Regions from separate parts of the Kribbella endophytica genome, predicted to be linked through region 1. Evidence: riboswitches for the same ligand, from Rfam matches in the RefSeq annotation. Region 1 holds a riboswitch; each other region holds the start of a gene.
The links. Region 1 has a riboswitch for glycine ahead of gcvP (aminomethyl-transferring glycine dehydrogenase). Riboswitches for the same ligand answer to the same signal wherever they lie in the genome.

Region 1 (6,164 bases):
TCCTTCCAGTACGCCGTGAGCTCGTCGGCGTCGGTACCGCGCAGGGACACGAAGACCGCGTTCACGCCGGGCTCGTACTGCATCCACGCCGGTACGTCGTACGCCATCACGTGAATCCCCTGGCCGCCCTGGACCTGGCCCCACATGATCTGGTCGGCGGCGGCCGGGTCCTGCGCCTGGCCCGCGTCGCCGTAGGTGACCAGCGCGATCTCGCCGCCGAAGACGGTTCGGTAGAACTCCAGCGCGGCGCGGGCCTGGCCACGGAAGTTGAGGTGTGTGGTGGTGGTGACGGACATCGTTGTTCTCCTCGAAGCTCGGTGTGCCACCCACGCTAGGAAGCATCGCGGCCACTTCCTGACCGCAATCCGAGCGAGACTCGACGCATGGCGAACACGAGTTCCCGCACGCTGCGGCTGCTGTCCTTGCTGCAGGCGCGTCGGTACTGGCCGGGCCCGTTGCTGGCCGAGCGACTCGAGGTGTCGCCCCGCACGCTGCGGCGCGACGTCGAGCGGCTGCGGGAGCTGGGCTACCCGGTCGACGCGAACCCGGGCGTCGACGGCGGCTACGCCCTGGCGCCCGGCGCGTCCCTGCCGCCGCTGGTGGTGGACGACGACGAGGCGATGGCGCTCGCGATCGCCGTCCAGTCGCACCTCGACGACCAGGCGGCGTTGCGCGCGCTGACCAAGATCGTCCAGGTGATGCCCCGCCGGCTGCGCGCCCGCTTGAACGCGGTCCGCGCGGCAACCCCGACCACGAACCCGAACCCGAACCCGAACCTGACCGCAACCGCGAACCCGAAACCGAACGCAACCGCGACCCCGGCCCTGACCACAACCACGAACCCGGCCCTCAACCCGACCACAGCCCCCTGGGGCACACCCCCGCTCGACCACGAGATCCTCACCACCCTCGCCCTCGCCTGCCGCGACTCCGAGCGGATCCGCCTCCGCTACCGCGCGATCGACGCCAAGCGAACGCAGCGCGAGGTCGAGCCCTACCACCTCGTCCCGCTCGGCCGCCGCTGGTACCTGGTCGCCTACGACCTCGAGCGCCACGACTGGCGGACCTTCCGCATCGACCGCATCACCGCCGCCGAAGGCGCCGGTACGTCGTACGGCCCGCGCCCTCTCCCGTACGACGACGTCACGGAGTTCGTCCGCGCCAACGTCCGGGGCGGAACACAGCAAGGCCGGTACGCCGTAGAGGTGGTCGCCGAGGCGCCGGCCGAGGCAGTCGCAGCGCACTTCGGCCGCTGGGCCGAGGTCCAGGTCGTCACGCCGACAAGCTCCCGAGTCCTGATGGAGACGGACTCGCTCGACGGCCCGCTGTTCTCACTCGGTGCCCTCGGCACCGAATTCCGCGTGGTCGGTCCGCCGGAACTCGCCGTGGCGGCGAAGGATTGGGCCACGAGGTTTGCGCGGGCGGTCAACGCAGCAGACTAGGCAAGGAACCCCACGCTGAGGAGTCCAGATGACGTTGGACCACCACTTCGTCCACCGGGTGGAACACTCGACGATCCAGTCCCGTTATCCGCGGACCATCGGGCGGAACGCCCGGCTCGGGAGCCATGGGAACGGCGGCGTCGACGACGTCGTGATCCTGCACACCGACACGGGCAAGACCGGCTGGGGCCTTGCGGCCGGGCCGATCCCCGAGGATGTGGTCGGGCGGTCGGTGGGCGAGTTGATCGATCCGGCAACGGGAGTCAGGGAGCCCGGCCTGCGCGGGCTCGACTTCGCGTTGCACGACCTGGCGGGACAGATCCTGGATCTGCCGGTGCACGCAATGCTCGGCAGCCAGGGCGCCCGGACGATCCCGATTTACGACGGGGCGATCTACTTCGCGGACCTCGATGATGAGCCCAGCGGAGTGGACGCCGTACTGGCGCACTGCGCGGCCGACGACGCGGCGGGCTATCGCGCGTTCAAGCTGAAGATCGGGCGCGGAAACCGCTGGATGGAACGCGCCGAGGGCGACGCGCGCGACATCGAGGTGACGCGGGCCGTGCGCGCGGCGTACCCGGAGCACGGGATCCTGGTGGACGCCAACGACGGGTACGACTGCGACGGGTTCATCACCTATCTGGAGGCGGTCGCGGACTGTGACCTGTACTGGGTCGAGGAACCGTTCCTCGACGACGCGGCCGATCTGGCGAGGCTCAAGAAGCACCTGCAGGGGACGCAGACCCTGATCGCCGAGGGAGAGTCCGACCCGGACCTCGAGCCCCTCCTGGAGATCGCGGCCAACGGCGACATCGACGTACTGCTGATGGACGTGGTGTCGTTCGGCCTGACCAGCTGGCGCGAGGTGATGCCGCGGATCACCTGCCAGGCGTCGCCGCACGCCTGGGGACTACCGCTCAAGACCCTGTACGCCGCACAGCTGGCCGCGGGCCTCGGCAACGTCCCGACGGTCGAGGGCGTGCCCGGTACGACGGACGGTGTCGACACCAGTGCGTACCGCTGGGAGGACGGCAATCTGACCGTCCCGGACCGCCCCGGATTCGGCCTGACACTGACCTGAGGCCCGTGCGCTGTCAGCACCACCGGCCTTGCGCGCCCGGCCGCGCCCCGCTTAAGGTGCGACCGACAACTGAACACGCTGTTGATCCGCGGCGGGAGAATTCTGCCGCCGTGCAGGTGCCGTAGGAGCAAATCCTCCCCGGGAATCTCTCAGGCCCCCGTACCGCCGCGGTCAGGCAACTCTGGAAAGCAGCCGGACGTCCGGCTCACCGACGGTGCAAGCGAGGCCCGTACGACGGCCGCGCGGAAACTCTCAGGTCCGATACAGAGCGGGGAGGAACCCCGATCTCGTGGCGCGTGCCACCCGGATTCTGGAGTTCCTCATGGCGGGTTCACCCTTCACCGACCGGCACCTCGGCGTGCGCCGGGCGGCCGACGTCGAGCGGATGCTCAAGGACGTCGGGTACGACAGCGTCGACAACCTGGTCGAGATGGCCGTCCCGGCGTCGATCCGGCAGGACAAGCCGCTCGCGCTCGGCGAGGCGCTGAGCGAGGCCGAGGTCCTGGCCGAGCTGCGGCGGATCGCCGCGCTGAACAAGCCGGCCGTCCAGCTGATCGGCCAGGGCTACTACGACACGATCACCCCGCCGGTGATCCGCCGCAACATCCTCGAGGCACCGGCCTGGTACACCGCCTACACGCCGTACCAGCCGGAGATCTCGCAGGGCCGGCTCGAGGCGCTGCTCAACTTCCAGACCATGGTCCAGGACCTGGTCGCGCTGCCGGTCGCGAACGCGTCGCTGCTGGACGAGGCGACCGCGGTCGTCGAGGCCGTCCTGCTGATGCGCCGCTCCAACAAGAACGACGGCAAGACGGTCCTCGACGCTGATTGCCTGCCGCAAACAATCGAGCTGGTCCGGAGCCGGGCCGAGGCGCTCGGTCTCGAGGTCGAGGTCGCCGACCTGTCCCGGGGCCTGCCCGAGGGCGACCTCAACGGTGTCGTCCTCCAGCAGCCCGGTGTCTCCGGCCGCGTCCGGGACCACTCCGCCGTGATCGCGGCCGCGCACGAGCGCAAGGCGATGGTCACCGTCGCCGCCGACCTGCTCGCGCTGACCCTGATCGTCCCGCCCGGCGAGCAGGGCGCGGACATCGCCGTCGGCTCGACGCAGCGCTTCGGCGTCCCGCTCTTCTACGGCGGCCCGCACGCGGCGTACATCGCCGTCCGCAAGAACCTCGAACGATCGTTGCCCGGTCGCCTCGTCGGCGTCTCGAAGGACGACGCAGGCCGTACGGCGTACCGGCTGGCGCTGCAGACCCGCGAGCAGCACATCCGCCGCGAGAAGGCGACGTCGAACATCTGCACCGCGCAGGCCCTGCTCGCCGTCGTGGCCTCGATGTACGCCGTCTACCACGGGCCGGACGGCCTGAAGGCGATCGCGGAGACCGTCCACGGCCATGCCAAGACCCTGGCCGCAGCGCTGTCCAAAGCCGGGTTCGACGTCCTGCACACGAGTTTCTTCGACACGATCACCGTCAGCACCCAAGGCCGTGCCCAGCAGTTCATCGCGAAAGCCGAGGCCGAGGGCATCAACCTGCGACACATCGACGACGACCTGATCGGGATCTCGGTCGACGAGACGACAACGGCCCAGATCGTGCGGGACGTGCTGGGAGTCTTCGGTGCCTCGGGCAACGATGACTTGGAAGGTTTCGAGCTAACGACGCAGCGGACCTCGGAATACCTCCAGCACCCCGTGTTCAACACGCACCGCTCCGAGACCCAGCTCCTGCGCTACGTCCGCAAGCTCTCCGACCGCGATCTCGCGCTGGACCGCACGATGATCCCGCTCGGCTCCTGCACGATGAAGCTCAACGCGACCGCCGAGATGGAGGCGATCTCCTGGCCGGAGTTCGCCTCGATCCACCCGTTCGCACCGGACTCCCAGACGGCGGGCTGGCGTGAGCTGATCGCCGAGCTCGAGGCGAACCTCGCCGAGATCACCGGGTACGACGAAGTCTCGGTCCAGCCGAACGCCGGATCGCAGGGCGAGCTGGCCGGCCTGCTCGCGATCCGCGGCTACCACCTGTCCCGCGGCGACGACCAGCGCACGGTCTGCCTGATCCCGGCGTCCGCGCACGGCACCAACGCGGCGTCCGCCGTACTGGCCGGCATGTCGGTCGCGGTCGTGGCGACGGCCGCCGACGGCAGCATCGACCGCGCCGATCTCGACGCGAAGATCGCCCAGCACCAGGGCTCGATCGCCGCGATCATGATCACCTACCCCTCCACCCACGGCGTGTACGACGCGGACGTGCGCGAGGTGTGCGACGCGGTCCACGCGGCCGGCGGTCAGGTGTACGTCGACGGCGCGAACCTCAACGCGCTGGTCGGTCTGGCCCAGCCCGGCCAGTTCGGCGGCGACGTCTCACACCTGAACCTGCACAAGACGTTCTGCATCCCGCACGGTGGTGGCGGGCCCGGCGTCGGGCCGGTCGCGGTCAAGCAGCACCTTGCGCCGTTCCTGCCCAACGTCTCGGCCGCGCCGTACGGATCGGCCGGCGTACTGCCGATCTCCTGGGCGTACGTGAAACTCATGGGCGCCGAGGGACTCCTGGAAGCGACGCGCTCGGCGCTGCTCGCGGCGAACTACGTCGCCAGCCGGCTCAACGAGTTCTACCCGGTCCTCTACACCGGACCCGGCGGGCTCGTCGCGCACGAGTGCATCCTCGACCTGCGCGCGCTGACCGCGAAGACCGGCGTCACCGCCGAGGACGTGGCCAAGCGCCTGATCGACTACGGCTTCCACGCGCCGACGCTGTCCTTCCCGGTGGCCGGCACGCTGATGGTCGAACCGACCGAGTCCGAGGACCTCGCCGAGCTCGACCGCTTCGTCGACGCGATGATCGCGATCCGCGCCGAGATCGACCAGGTCGCGGCGGGTGACTTCAGCGTCGCCGACAGCCCGCTGCGCAACGCCCCGCACACCGCCGCCGCGGTGATCACCTCGCACTGGGACCGGCCCTACACCCGCGAGCAGGCGGCGTTCCCGCTGCCGTCGCTCACCCAGGACCGCTACTTCCCGCCCGTCGGCCGCATCGACGGCGCCGCGGGGGACCGCAACCTGATCTGTTCCTGCCCGCCCGTCGAAGACTTCGCGAACTGAGGAGACCCGGAAACACATGGCCACCAAGTACACCGCACTCCGGACCGAGCACGAGCGGCTCGGCGCGAGCTTCACCGACTTCGGCGGCTGGCAGATGCCGCTCAAGTACCGCTCCGAGCTGGCCGAGCACCACGCCGTACGACGCTCTGCCGGCCTCTTCGACCTGTCCCACATGGGTGAGGTCTGGGTGACCGGCCCGGACGCCGCCGCGTTCCTCGACCACGCCCTGGTCGGCAAGATCTCGGCGATGGCGGTCGGCAAGGCGAAGTACTCGCTGATCTGCGCCGAGGACGGTGGCGTGATCGACGACCTGATCACCTACCGGCGCCCCGAGTCGTTCCTCGTCGTCCCCAACGCGGGCAACGCCGAAACAGTCGTCGCCGCGTTGAGCGAGCGGGCGAAGAACTTCGACGTCACCGTCGACGACGCCTCGGCGCGCACCTCGCTGATCGCCGTCCAGGGCCCGAAGGCCGAGGCGATCCTGCTCCGGCTGATCCCGGCCGAGCAGCAGGAGCTTCTGACCACGCTCAAGTACTAC
Region 2 (6,164 bases), on a different contig from region 1:
CACGCTGACCCAGGTCCGGATCGTGAACCTGACCGACGGCGTCTTCGAGGCGATCCTGGTCTTCGACGACAAGACCGAGATCTCGGCCCGCCCGTCGGACTCGATCGCCCTCGCGCTGCGGACCGGTACGCCGGTGTTCTGCGCCGAGGAGATCCTCGCCGAGGCCGGCGTCCCGGTGCCGGAGAGCGAGACCGACGAGGTCGACGAGGTGGAGGAGGAAGAGGAAGTGGAGCGCTTCCGCGAGTTCCTCGACCAGATCTCGCCCGAGGACTTCGACAAGTCCTGACCGTGCGTTACGGCCAGATTTTGGATATCACTGGTACAAGGCCGGGTTGGTAACGATTCGGCCCGGAGCCGCGACACGCTTTCGGCTCGGAGCGGTTGTCGTTGACCGGGTCAAGTCGGCGGCTTACCTTGAAGGAGTTGTGAGGAGTTGTAACTCCACGGATGTAGTCCGTTCCAGTCCGTACCCAGGGAGGCTCAGGCGTGACACGCACCGGCGACACTGATCTGACGGCGCAGTCGGCGTCGGAGGCACACGCCGACGCGGCTGCCGCAGCGGGGGTGCAGGGCCTGCTCTTCGACGACGACCTGCGCCCGATGCCGGAGGATGTCGGCTTCCGCGGCCCGACGGCCTGCGCGGCCGCGGGCATCACTTACCGTCAGCTCGACTACTGGGCCCGCACCGGCCTGGTGTCGCCGTCGGTCCGCCCGGCCACCGGCTCGGGCACGCAGCGGCTCTACGGCTTCCGCGACGTTCTTCTGCTCAAGGTGATCAAGCGGCTGCTCGACGCCGGCATCTCGCTGCAGCAGATCCGGACCGCGATCGCCCACCTGAGCAAGCGCGGCATCGACGACCTGACCCAGATCACGCTGATGAGTGACGGCGCCTCGGTCTACATGTGCACCTCGCCCGACGAGGTGATCGATCTGCTGGCCGGCGGCCAGGGAGTGTTCGGCATCGCCCTCGGTGGTGTCTGGCGCGAGGTCGAGGGTTCGCTGTCCGAGCTGCCGACCGAGCGCGCCGACGGCAGCGACGACGAGTCCGGCTCGCACGCGAACGACGAGCTCGCCGCTCGCCGCCGCGCCCGGATGACCGGCTGAACCACCCACAGCAAACAGTGCGCCCACTCACCGCGGAGACCTTGCGTGGTGTGTGGGCGACTTTGTTGTTACCCCTCGACGCCGACGACACGATCGACTTCGCCCGCCTCGAGACCCAGCTCGACCACCTGACCAAGGCGGGGCTGGACGGTCTGTACGTGCACGGTACGGCGGGGGAGTTCCAGACCCTGACCGAGGACGAGTACGACCGGATCAACGCCCTCCTCGCCGCGGGCACCGACCTCCCGTTCCAGATCGGAGCGAGCCACCCCTCGGCTCAGCTCCAGCTCGATCGCGTACGACGGGCCGCCGCGCTTCGTCCTTCCGCGATCCAGGTGATCCTGCCCGACTGGCTGCCGCTGAACGCCGGCGAGGCGCTGACATTCCTCGACCGCGTCGCCGAGACGGCGGGCGGCGTACCGCTCGTGCTCTACAACCCGCCGCACGCGAAGACGCAGGTCGGGCCCCGGCAACTCGCCGACCTGGCGCGCGCCGTACCGACGTTGATCGGGCTGAAGAGTGCCGGGGGAGACGCGGAGTGGTTCTCCCGAGCGCGCGACTCCGGCCTGTCGCTCTTCGTCCCCGGTCACTTCCTCGCGAGCATGACGCCGCTCGGCGCGGACGGCAGCTACTCGAACGTCGCCGCGCTCTCGCCGACCGGTTCCGTCAGGTGGTACGAGCTGGTCGAGACCGACCACCAGGCGGCACTCGACGTCGAACGGCGGATCGCGGAGTTCTTCGCCCAGCACATCGCGCCGCTGCAGGCCCGAGGCCTGTCGAACCCCGCGCTCGACAAGTTCCTCGCCGCGGTCGGCGGCTGGGCCGACGCCGGGACGCGCATGCGCTGGCCGATGGCCTTCGCCGATCCGGAACTGGTCGGACCCGCGCGGGTGACCGCGCGGCGGCTGCTGCCGGAACTCGACGAGGGCAACTGGTAACCTCGGGGTTGCCGTACACAGCACTCGGGAGAGTCCCAGGTTCGCCTGGGCGCCGAAGGGGCAATTCCTCCCCGGAACCTCTCAGGCCCATGGACCGGGTGCCGCAGGCGACTCTGAAGCGCGCTCGCCGCGTGACAGAGGGGGAGGCCACCGGCAGACCTGTCAGCAACGGAGCCTCCACTCATGACTGAGCACGACATCTCCCCACAGATTTCGGCGACCTTCGCCGACCGTCACATCGGTCCGCGCGCCGACGAGGTCGCCCGGATGGTGCAGACCCTCGGGTACGCCGACGTCGACGCGCTCGTCGACGCCGCCGTACCGGCCTCGATCCGCTCGACCGAGCCGCTGCGGCTGCCCGAGCCGGCCTCCGAGGTCGACGCGCTGACCGAGCTCCGTCAGCTGGCCGCCCGCAACACCGTGGCCACCTCGATGATCGGCCAGGGCTACTACGGCACGTTCACCCCGTCGGTGATCGTCCGCCGCCTGGTCGAGAACCCGGCCTGGTACACGGCCTACACGCCGTACCAGCCGGAGATCTCCCAGGGCCGGCTCGAGGCGCTGCTGAACTTCCAGACCGCCGTGTCGGACCTGACCGGCCTGCCGACCGCGAACGCGTCGCTGCTCGACGAGGGCACCGCCGCCGCCGAGGCGATGACCCTGGCGCTCCGATCCAACCGCAAGTCCAAGAGCAACCGCTTCCTCGTCGACGCCGACTGCTTCGCGCAGACGATCGCGGTCGTCGAGACCCGCGCCGAGGCGCTCGGCATCGAGGTCGTCGTCGCGGACACCACCGACGGCCTGCCGGACGGCGACTTCTTCGGCTTCCTGGTCCAGTACCCGGGCTCCGGCGGCGTCGTCCGCGACCTCAAGCCGCTGGTCACCGCCGCGCACGAGCGCGAGACGCTGGTGGCCGTCGCCTCCGACCTGCTCGCGCTGACGTTGCTCGAGGCACCGGGTGAGGCCGGCGCCGACATCGTCATCGGCTCGTCGCAGCGCTTCGGCGTACCGCTGTTCTACGGCGGACCGCACGCCGGCTTCATGTCGGTCCGGGCCGGCCTCGAGCGGTCGTTGCCCGGTCGCCTCGTCGGCGTCTCGGTCGACGCCGACGGCGCCCCGGCGTACCGGCTGGCCCTGCAGACCCGTGAGCAGCACATCCGTCGTGAGAAGGCGACCTCCAATATCTGTACGGCGCAGGTCCTGCTCGCCGTCGTCGCGTCGATGTACGCCGTCTACCACGGCCCCGACGGGCTGAAGGCGATCGCCGAGCGCGTCCACACCAACGCCGACAGCCTGGCCGCGTCGCTGCGCGCCGGTGGCGTCGAGGTCGTGCACGAGCAGTTCTTCGACACCGTCCTGGCGCGTGTCCCCGGCCGCGCCGCCGACGTCGTCGACACCGCCCGGCAGAACGGGATCTGGCTGCGTCTCGTCGACGCGGACCACGTCGGCATCTCCTGCGACGAGAAGACCGACGCTGCCGCGCTCGGCCTGGTCTGCAGCTCGTTCGGCGTCCGGTACGACGCATCGCTGGCCGGTGGCAACCTGTCCGAGGCCGTCGTCCGGACGTCGGACTTCCTGACCCACCCGGTCTTCAACACGCACCGGTCCGAGACCGCGATGCTGCGCTACCTGCGCAAGCTGTCCGACTACGACTACGCGCTCGACCGCGGCATGATCCCGCTCGGCTCGTGCACGATGAAGCTGAACGCGACCACCGAGATGGAAGCGGTCACCTGGCCCGAGTTCGCCGACGTGCACCCGTTCGCGCCGATCGAGGACGCGGCCGGGTACGTGAAGCTGATCGGCCAGCTGGAGCGCTGGCTGGCCGAGGTGACCGGCTACGCCAAGGTCTCGATCCAGCCGAACGCCGGGTCGCAGGGCGAGCTCGCGGGCCTGCTGGCGATCCGCGGCTACCACCGGGCCGAGGGAAACGAGGAGCGCAACGTCTGCCTCATCCCGTCGTCGGCGCACGGCACCAACGCCGCCTCCGCGGTGATGGCCGGGATGAAGGTTGTTGTTGTCAAGGGCAACGATGACGGCACCATCGACCTGGACGACCTGCGGGCCAAGGCGACCGAGCACGCGGACAAGCTGGCCGCGATCATGATCACCTACCCGTCCACGCACGGCGTGTACGAGGAGAGCGTGACCGAGGTCTGCCAGATCGTGCACGACCACGGCGGCCAGGTGTACGTCGACGGCGCGAACCTGAACGCCCTGCTCGGCCTGGCCAAGCCGGGCGAGTTCGGCGGCGACGTCTCGCACCTGAACCTGCACAAGACCTTCTGCATCCCGCACGGCGGCGGTGGCCCGGGTGTCGGTCCGGTCGCGGTCGCCGCGCACCTGGCGCCGTACCTGCCGAACCACCCGCTTCTGGGCCAGGCCGGTCCGGACTCCGGCGTCGGCCCGATCTCGGCGGCGCCGTTCGGCTCGGCCGGCGTGCTGGCGATCTCCTGGGCCTACATCCGGATGATGGGCGCGGAGGGTCTGACCTCGGCGACCAAGGCCGCCGTCCTGACCGCGAACTACGTCGCCAAGCGGCTCGAGAACGCGTTCCCGGTGCTCTACACCGGCGAGAACGGCCTGGTTGCGCACGAGTGCATCCTCGACCTGCGGCCGATGACCAAGGAGACCGGCGTCACCGTCGACGACGTCGCGAAGCGGCTGATCGACTACGGCTTCCACGCGCCGACGATGTCGTTCCCGGTGCCCGGCACGCTGATGGTCGAGCCGACCGAGTCCGAGGACCTGGGCGAGCTGGACCGCTTCATCGACGCGATGATCGCGATCAGGCACGAGGTCGACCGGGTCGCCGCGGGCGAGTGGCCGGCCGACGACAACCCGCTGGTCAACGCGCCGCACACGGCGTCCGCGGTGATCAACGACAAGTGGGAGCACGCCTACACCCGCGAGGAGGCCGCGTTCCCGCAGTCGGTCGACCGGACCACGAAGTACTGGCCGCCGGTCCGCCGCATCGACGGCGCGTACGGCGACCGCAACCTGATCTGCTCCTGCCCTTCCCCGGAGGCCTTTGAGTGACCTTGCGCCCTGACACCGCTGCCGCCTTGTACGCCGAGGTGGCAGCGGCCCAGAGTGAATGGAAGCTGCCGTCGATCACGGCCGGTGTGGTGCGCGACGGCGCGCTGGTGTGGACCGGTTCGCGGGGGCAGTTCGCGACCGCCGACGGCGGGTTGCCCGGTCCGGAGCGGCAGTATCGGATCGGCTCGATCACGAAGACGCTGACCGCGGTGCTGGTGATGCAGTGCCGCGACGACGGGCTGCTCGCGCTGAACGATGCCGTGGGCAAGCATCTGCCGGGGGTCGCGTTCGGCGACCTGACGATCCGGCACCTGCTGTCGCACTCCGGCGGCATGAACGCCGAGCCCGAAGGGCCTTGGTGGGAACGCAATCCGGGTGTTTCGTTCGAGGCGCTGACCGCGGCGATGGACGAGTCGCAGGCGGCCGGCGGACCGGATCAGCGGTACCACTACTCGAACCTCGGGTACGGGCTGCTCGGTGAGGTCGTCTCGCGGTTGCGCGGTGCTTCCTGGATCGAGCTGGTCCGCGATCGGATTCTGTTGCCGCTGGAGATGCGGCGTACGACGTACTTCCCGGAGGACCCGGCGGCTCGGGGTTTTTCGGTGCATCCGTTCAGTGGCCGGCTCTGTGAAGAACCGGCGTACGACTCGATGGCGATGGCTCCGGCCGGGCAACTGTGGAGCACGATCGAGGACCTGGCGCGGTACGCGTGCTTCTGGATCGATCCGGTCCCCGAGGTGCTGAGTCGCGAGAGCGTCGAGGAGATGGCGACGCCCGCGTCGGCCGATCCGCGCGAGGCGCTGAACGCGGCGTACGGGCTGGGGCTTCGGTTGCAGGCCGACGATCCGTTCCTGTTCGCCGGCCACACGGGCTCGATGCCCGGGTTCATCGCGGGCCTGTTCTTCGACCGCGCCCGGCGCATCGGTGCCGTCGCGCTCGCCAACGCGACGTACGGCAAGTGCGCCTCGGTCCCGATCGATCTGATGCGGGTCGCGATGACCCACGAGCCGTGGCTGCCCCAGGAGTGGGTCCCCGAGCCCGAACTCTCGGAGGGCGAGGAGCTGCTCGGCCACTGGTACTGGG
Region 3 (6,164 bases), 3.0 Mb from region 1:
GGTCGTGGTGAACGTCAGCAGCGGGCTCGGCTCGATCGCGGGCGTGCCCCTCGACGGGGACTCGCCGGTCCAGTCCTGGATCCCCGTCCCGGGCTACGCGGCGTCGAAGGCCGCGCTCAACATGCTCACCGCGCAGTTCGCCTACCTGCTGCCGGACCTGCGGATCAACACCGTCGACCCGGGCTTCACCGCCACGGACTTCAACGGCCACCGCGGCACCCAGACGGTCGAGGAGGGCGCGGCGATCATCGTCCAGGCCGCCACGATCGCCAAGGACGGCCCGACCGGCCAGTACCTGAGCATCCACGGCCCGGTCGCCTGGTAGTCGGTACGACGACCGGCCGCGACGACCGGCGCAGCCGGCGTCCTGCGCAGCAGCCCGGCGCGGCCCGCGCGGCCGATCCCCGGGCGCCCGCGCCCGGGCGGTACTACGGCACCAGCGCGTCGAGCCAGCCGAACAGCTCCTCGACCAACCCCGGATTTGGGGGATCGTCGGTGACCGGCGGCGTGCCAGTCGGCGAGGACGTAGGCGAAGGTGACGGCGGGGACGAAGGCGACGGCGTCCTGACCGGCGGCTCGGTCGGGCCCGACGTCGGCGTCGGCACGACCGGAGGCCGAGCCGTGATCGTCGGCAGCACCCGTCGCGTCGGGTCCTCCGCCGTACCGGTCGTCGGAGCGCCCGGCGTCGGCCGCCCCGCCGAATCCCCGGTGCGACCGTCCGGCTGGGCGTCACTCCGGCCGACCCCGTCCGACTCGATCGAGACCGGCGGCGTCGGCGTCACCTCCGGCCGCGGATCCCCCTCGACGCGCGGGTAGTTCTGGTCGGCGGGACCGACGATCGGCAGGCCGGCGACCGGCGTGACCGTGTCGGGGTCGCCTGCGCCGGGCAGCGGCAGCAGGCCCACGACAGCCAGGGCGGCGTACAGACCGATGGGCAGGGCGATGCAGGCGGCGGTACGGCGAACCCTCTTGCTCCTCAGCGAGGTCCGGCGCGATGCTGCCTGTTCTTCCTCGGAGAACAGACTCACAGTTCCGGCACAGTAGCGGGTGTTCACACGTTTCAAACAGGTCTTGGAACGATATTCACCGAATCTGCAACGCGCCACGACGCCGAGCGACCGGCCGGTGACCGTGCCAGCCTCTAGCCATGACAAACCTCCTGCTGCACGGCCTCGGCGCGACCCGCCGGGTCTGGGACGGGTGGCCGGGCGAACTCACCCCCGACCTGCCCGGCCACGGCACGGCCGACCCGCTCGACAGCTACAGCTTCGAGTCGATCACCGCCGCCGTCGCCCAAGACCTGCCCAGCGAACTGACAACAGTCGTCGGCCACTCGCTCGGCGGCGTGATCGCCCTCGAGCTCGCCAGCGGCCGGTACGGCGTGCGCGTGGACCGCGTGATCGCCCTCGGCGTGAAGGTGACCTGGTCCGACGAGGACCTGGCCCGGACCGCCGCCCTCGCCGCCAAACCGGTCGCCTGGTTCGACACCCGCGAGGCCGCCGCCGAGCGCTACCTGAAGGTCTCAGGACTCCAGGGTCTGGTCGATCCCGCGAGCAAGGCCGTCGGCCACGGCCTGCTGCGGGTCGACGGCCGCTGGCGTCTCGCGCTCGACAACAAGGCGTTCGGCGTCGGCGCGCCCAACATGGCCCGTCTCGTCCGCGACGCCCAGGCGCACGTCGTACTGGCGCGTGGCGAACTCGACCCGATGAACACCGACACCGAGCTCGCCGCCCTGCACGACCGCGTCGTCACGCTGCCGGGCCTCGGCCACAACGCCCACGTGGAGGACCCGTCAGCACTCGATCACGTTGACGGCCAGGCCGCCTCGTGACGTCTCCTTGTACTTGACCTTCATGTCGGCGCCGGTCTCGCGCATCGTCTTGATCACCTTGTCCAGCGTGACCACGTGCACCCCGTCCCCGTGCATCGCCATCCGGGCCGCGTTGATCGCCTTCACCGAGGCCATCGCGTTCCGCTCGATGCACGGGATCTGGACCAGCCCGCCGACCGGGTCGCAGGTCAGGCCGAGGTTGTGCTCCATCGCGATCTCGGCCGCGTTCTCGACCTGCTCCGGCGTCCCGCCGAGCACCTCGCACAGCCCGGCGGCAGCCATCGAGCAGGCCGACCCGACCTCGCCCTGACAGCCGACCTCGGCGCCGGAGATCGACGCGTTCTCCTTGTAGAGCACGCCGATCGCGGCGGCCGCCAGCAGGAACCGGACCGTGCCGTCCTCGGTCGCCCCCGGGACGAAGCGGCGGTAGTAGTGCAGTACGGCGGGAATGATGCCCGCGGCACCGTTCGTCGGCGCGGTGACGATCCGGCCGCCGGAGGCGTTCTGCTCGTTCACGGCGAGCGCGAACAGGTTCACCCAGTCCATCACCTTGAGCGGGTCGACCGACCACTTGTCGCTGCTCAGCTTCTGGTGCAGGCCGTGCGCGCGGCGCGGGACCTTGAGGCCGCCGGGCAGGACGCCCTCGGTCTCGCAGCCCTCGTCGACGCAGTCCTGCATGACCTGCCAGATGTGCAGCAGGCCCTCGCGGATCTCGGACTCGGTCCGCCAGGCCAGCTCGTTGGCGAGCATCACCTCGCTGATCGGCAGCCCGGACTCGCGGCACCGGTCGAGCAGCTCGGCGCCCGACAGGAACGGGTACTTCAGCGGCGTCCGGTCCGGGACGATCCGGTCACCGGCCGCCGCGTCCTCGTCGACGACGAACCCGCCACCGACCGAGTAGTACGTCCGTTCACGCAGTACGACGCCCTCGGCGTCGCGGGCGACGAAGGTCATCCCGTTCGGGTGGTACGGCAGCGCCTTGCGGCGGTGCATCACCAGCTGGGAGTTCTCGTCGAACGCGATCTCGTGCCCGCCGGCCAGCCGCAGCGTCTTGGCCGCGCGGATCGCCTCGACGCGCCCCTCGACCGAGCGGGTGTCGACGGTCTCGGGGTCCTCGCCCTCGAGTCCGAGCATGACGGCCTTGTTGCTGCCGTGCCCGTGCCCGGTCGCGCCGAGCGAGCCGAACAGCTGCGACTCGACGGCCGTCGTCCGGGTGAGCAGGCCGTCGGCGGCGAGGCCGACGGCGAAGGTCCGGGCCGCGCGCATCGGTCCCACGGTGTGGGAGCTCGACGGGCCGATCCCGATACTGAACAGGTCGAAAACGCTGATCGCCATCTGGAGGTTCCTTCCGGTCGTCGTTGACCGATCGGTGTGCCTCCCCGCTCTGTCAGACGTGCTGTCTTCCAGAGGTGCCTCGCCCGTGCGGTGAGGGTGCCTGAGAGATTCTTGGGGAGAGTTGCTCCTACGGCGCCCGGGTCGGTGCCCGGGTCTCTCCCGCACGGGTTCATGCGGCGTGTGGTGCTGACGGTCGCGACGGTACGGCGGACCCGCGCTCCCCGTCAATCCGGCCGTGCACTCCACAGAGGGAGAGCGTTCCCCCGCACGGGGGATCCCTCGGAAGCACCACCACCACAAGCTGAACACATGACGACGAGCACGCATCCGCACGACCACGCACCGGGCGAGACGACGACGCCGCGGTGGATGCGCTGGGCACCTCTCGTCTCAGCCGGGCACGCGGCGGCGTACGGGCTGGTGCGGTTGTGGTTCGCCACTGGGCACGCACCGGACTGGGAGCTGCCCGGGAGCGACCTGCTGATCTCCTACTGGCTCTCGCTCGCGTTCTGCGTGCTGAGCGCGGCTCTGCTCGTGCTGCCGGTGTCGCGGGTGACCATCGGGCTCACCTGGGCAGCAGCCGCCGGCTGGGTCGCCGTGTGCGGCTTCGCGCTGCTCGACGTCGTCGCCGCCGTACTGCCCGGCCTCGGCATCCCCTTCGACCCACTCGGTCTACTCAGCCGCCTCGGCGGCCTCACTGGCGCGGCACTGCTCGCGGCGACCGCTCTGGCCAGGCAACGACAGCTCGACCCGTCCTGCCTGCGCTGCAGCGGCAGCCGCCGACCGGTGACGTCCACACCCCGCTGGGCCATCGCCGGAGCAGCCGTCGCCGCAGCAGGCTGCCTCATCCGCCTGGCGGCTCAGGCGGTCGTCGGGTTCGGCAGCACGCCGTACGACGCGGGCTCGGCGGTGATCCTCTTCGAGACCGGTTTCCTGCTCGCCGGCCTCCTGCTCCCGCTCCTACTGGTCACCCGCGCCAGCCGGATCTTCCCGCGCTGGATGCTGCTGCTCCCCGGCGGCGGACTCGGCGCCGGCATCACGGCGTACTTCGGCGTCGGACTGCTCCAGATGTTCGCGGCAGTGCTGCAGCACGAGCCGATCTTCGGGGACATCGACCTGCCCGAGGCGTTCTTCTGGGTCGCCGTCCCGGCCTACGTGCTCTGGGGCGCGGGACTGCTCGCCGCGACGTACGGCTACTACCTCCGGACGCGCCGGCCCTGCCGCGGCTGCGGCCGGTGAGTCAGCCGAGGCGGTTGGTGCGGGCTGCCCACAGCTCGAAGAACCAGGTGAACAGCGGCGGGATGCTGGCGGCCAGCGCGAGCAGCGTGGTCGTCCAGGTCCAGCGCAGCGGCTTACGGACGACCGCGACGGTCAGCACGTAGGCGACGAAGATCCCGCCGTGGATCGGCCCGAAGATCTGGACGCCGATCTCGTTGTCCGACAGCACGTACTTGAACAGCATCCCGATCAGCAGCCCGGTCCAGGAGATCGCCTCGGCGATCGCCACCACCCGGAACCAGGTCGCATGCTTCGAACCAGCCGGCGCGTCCACGGCTGCAACAGTCTCGGTCATCAGACCAGTGACCCTAACAACCCCACCCAACCCGCTCCCGGGTTCCCTCCGGGTCGCCACCGGATGCCGCTCAGGGTCGGCGCGGCGAAAGATCGTCCCAATGAAGAGACCCATTGTTTGGTGTGCGGCCGCGGCCGCCGTACTGGCAACGTTGACTGTGCCGGCTGCCGCGGCGCCGTCCGTCGACTGGGCAGCTTGCCAACCCGAGCCCGGCGACACCCCCGAGGACATCGCCCTCCTCCCCGGCTCCGAGTGCGCGACGCTGACCGTGCCGATCGACTGGAACAAGCCAGGCGACGGCACCTTCGAGCTCGCCGTCGCCCGGCGGAAGGCTCAAGGCGAGCGCGTCGGCGTACTGGTGTTCGGCCCCGGCGGGCCAGGCGACTCCGGCGTCGAACGGATCCGCACCGGTATGAGCAGGTTCAGTCAGCAGCTCGAGGACCGCTTCGACGTCGTCAGCTTCGACCCGCGCGGTGTTGCCCGCAGCAACGCGGTGAAGTGCTCGGCCGCACTCCTCGCGCGCCAACCCTCGCCGATCCTCAAGAGCCAGAGCGATTTCGACGCGACCATCAAGTACAACCACGACCTGGCCACGGACTGCCGCAAGAACACAGGCCCGGTCTACGACCACCTCGACACCCTGCAGACCGTGCGCGACGTCGACGCGATCCGCGCTGCCCTGGGTGAGCAACGGATCTCCTTCCACGGCAGCTCGTACGGCACGTTGGTCGGCCAGCAATACGCCCAGCGCTACCCGCAGCGAGTACGCGCGCTGGTGCTCGAGAGCGTCTTCGACCACGGCCGCGCGACGACCGGCGAGTTCCTCGACGAGCAGGCCTGGGCGGGTCAGGACTCGTTCGACGAGTTCGTGAAGTGGTGTACGACGGCAACGACCTGCGCCCTGCACGGCCAGGACATCCACGCCCTCTGGGACCGGCTCCTCGCCCGCGCCGACCGCGGCGAGCTCCCGGATCCGCAGCGCCCGTCGTACCCGATCGCCCCGTTCCAGCTGAGCTTCGTGACGTTCCGGACCTTCTACGGACCGGACTGGGCCAAGCTGGCCGGCCTGCTCGCCAAGCTGGACAAGAGCGCGCCGCCGACCGAGCAGCCGCCGGTCCCGACCGGACTCGCGAGCTTCGCGTTCGTGACGTTCTGCCGCGACTTCAGCCTGCCGGTCCGCGACTTCCGCGAGTACGCCGGACACCTGCGCCGGCTGGCGCGGGACAACGAGGACCTGCGCTACCCCGGCCAACTGCTGGCCGTGACGACCTGCCTCGGTCTCCCGAAGGCGCCCAACCCGCAGCGCGATCCGAAGCGGTACGACCTGCGGACGCCGGCGCTGCTGATCAACAGCCTGCACGATCCCGCGACCGGCTACCCCGGGGCCAGGAGCGTCGCCCGCCAGCTCGGCCGCGACGGCGTACT

Region 2: linked by a shared signal. The riboswitch ahead of gcvP (aminomethyl-transferring glycine dehydrogenase) and the one ahead of gcvP (aminomethyl-transferring glycine dehydrogenase) in region 1 are both predicted to bind glycine.
Region 3: linked by a shared signal. The riboswitch ahead of ACYVIO_RS02990 (L-serine ammonia-lyase) and the one ahead of gcvP (aminomethyl-transferring glycine dehydrogenase) in region 1 are both predicted to bind glycine.

Annotation. Positions count from the first base shown of each region.
Region 1 covers NZ_BAAGUR010000001.1:3,583,678-3,589,841, forward strand. Annotated here, with positions in the region: gene ACYVIO_RS17210 (VOC family protein) at 1-296, opposite strand, end outside; gene ACYVIO_RS17215 (helix-turn-helix transcriptional regulator) at 384-1,442, shown strand; gene ACYVIO_RS17220 (mandelate racemase/muconate lactonizing enzyme family protein) at 1,471-2,523, shown strand; glycine riboswitch at 2,606-2,698, shown strand; glycine riboswitch at 2,699-2,800, shown strand; gene gcvP (aminomethyl-transferring glycine dehydrogenase) at 2,846-5,626, shown strand; gene gcvT (glycine cleavage system aminomethyltransferase GcvT) at 5,643-6,164, shown strand, end outside.
Region 2 covers NZ_BAAGUR010000002.1:1,236,478-1,242,641, forward strand. Annotated here, with positions in the region: gene ACYVIO_RS24235 (bifunctional nuclease family protein) at 1-286, shown strand, start outside; gene ACYVIO_RS24240 (MerR family transcriptional regulator) at 487-1,104, shown strand; gene ACYVIO_RS24245 (dihydrodipicolinate synthase family protein) at 1,155-2,042, shown strand; glycine riboswitch at 2,058-2,149, shown strand; gene gcvP (aminomethyl-transferring glycine dehydrogenase) at 2,226-5,081, shown strand; gene ACYVIO_RS24255 (serine hydrolase domain-containing protein) at 5,078-6,164, shown strand, end outside.
Region 3 covers NZ_BAAGUR010000001.1:616,742-622,905, forward strand. Annotated here, with positions in the region: gene ACYVIO_RS02975 (SDR family NAD(P)-dependent oxidoreductase) at 1-325, shown strand, start outside; gene ACYVIO_RS02980 (hypothetical protein) at 429-1,028, opposite strand; gene ACYVIO_RS02985 (alpha/beta fold hydrolase) at 1,148-1,831, shown strand; gene ACYVIO_RS02990 (L-serine ammonia-lyase) at 1,793-3,166, opposite strand; glycine riboswitch at 3,245-3,338, opposite strand; gene ACYVIO_RS02995 (hypothetical protein) at 3,476-4,405, shown strand; gene ACYVIO_RS03000 (DUF3817 domain-containing protein) at 4,407-4,739, opposite strand; gene ACYVIO_RS03005 (alpha/beta hydrolase) at 4,840-6,164, shown strand, end outside.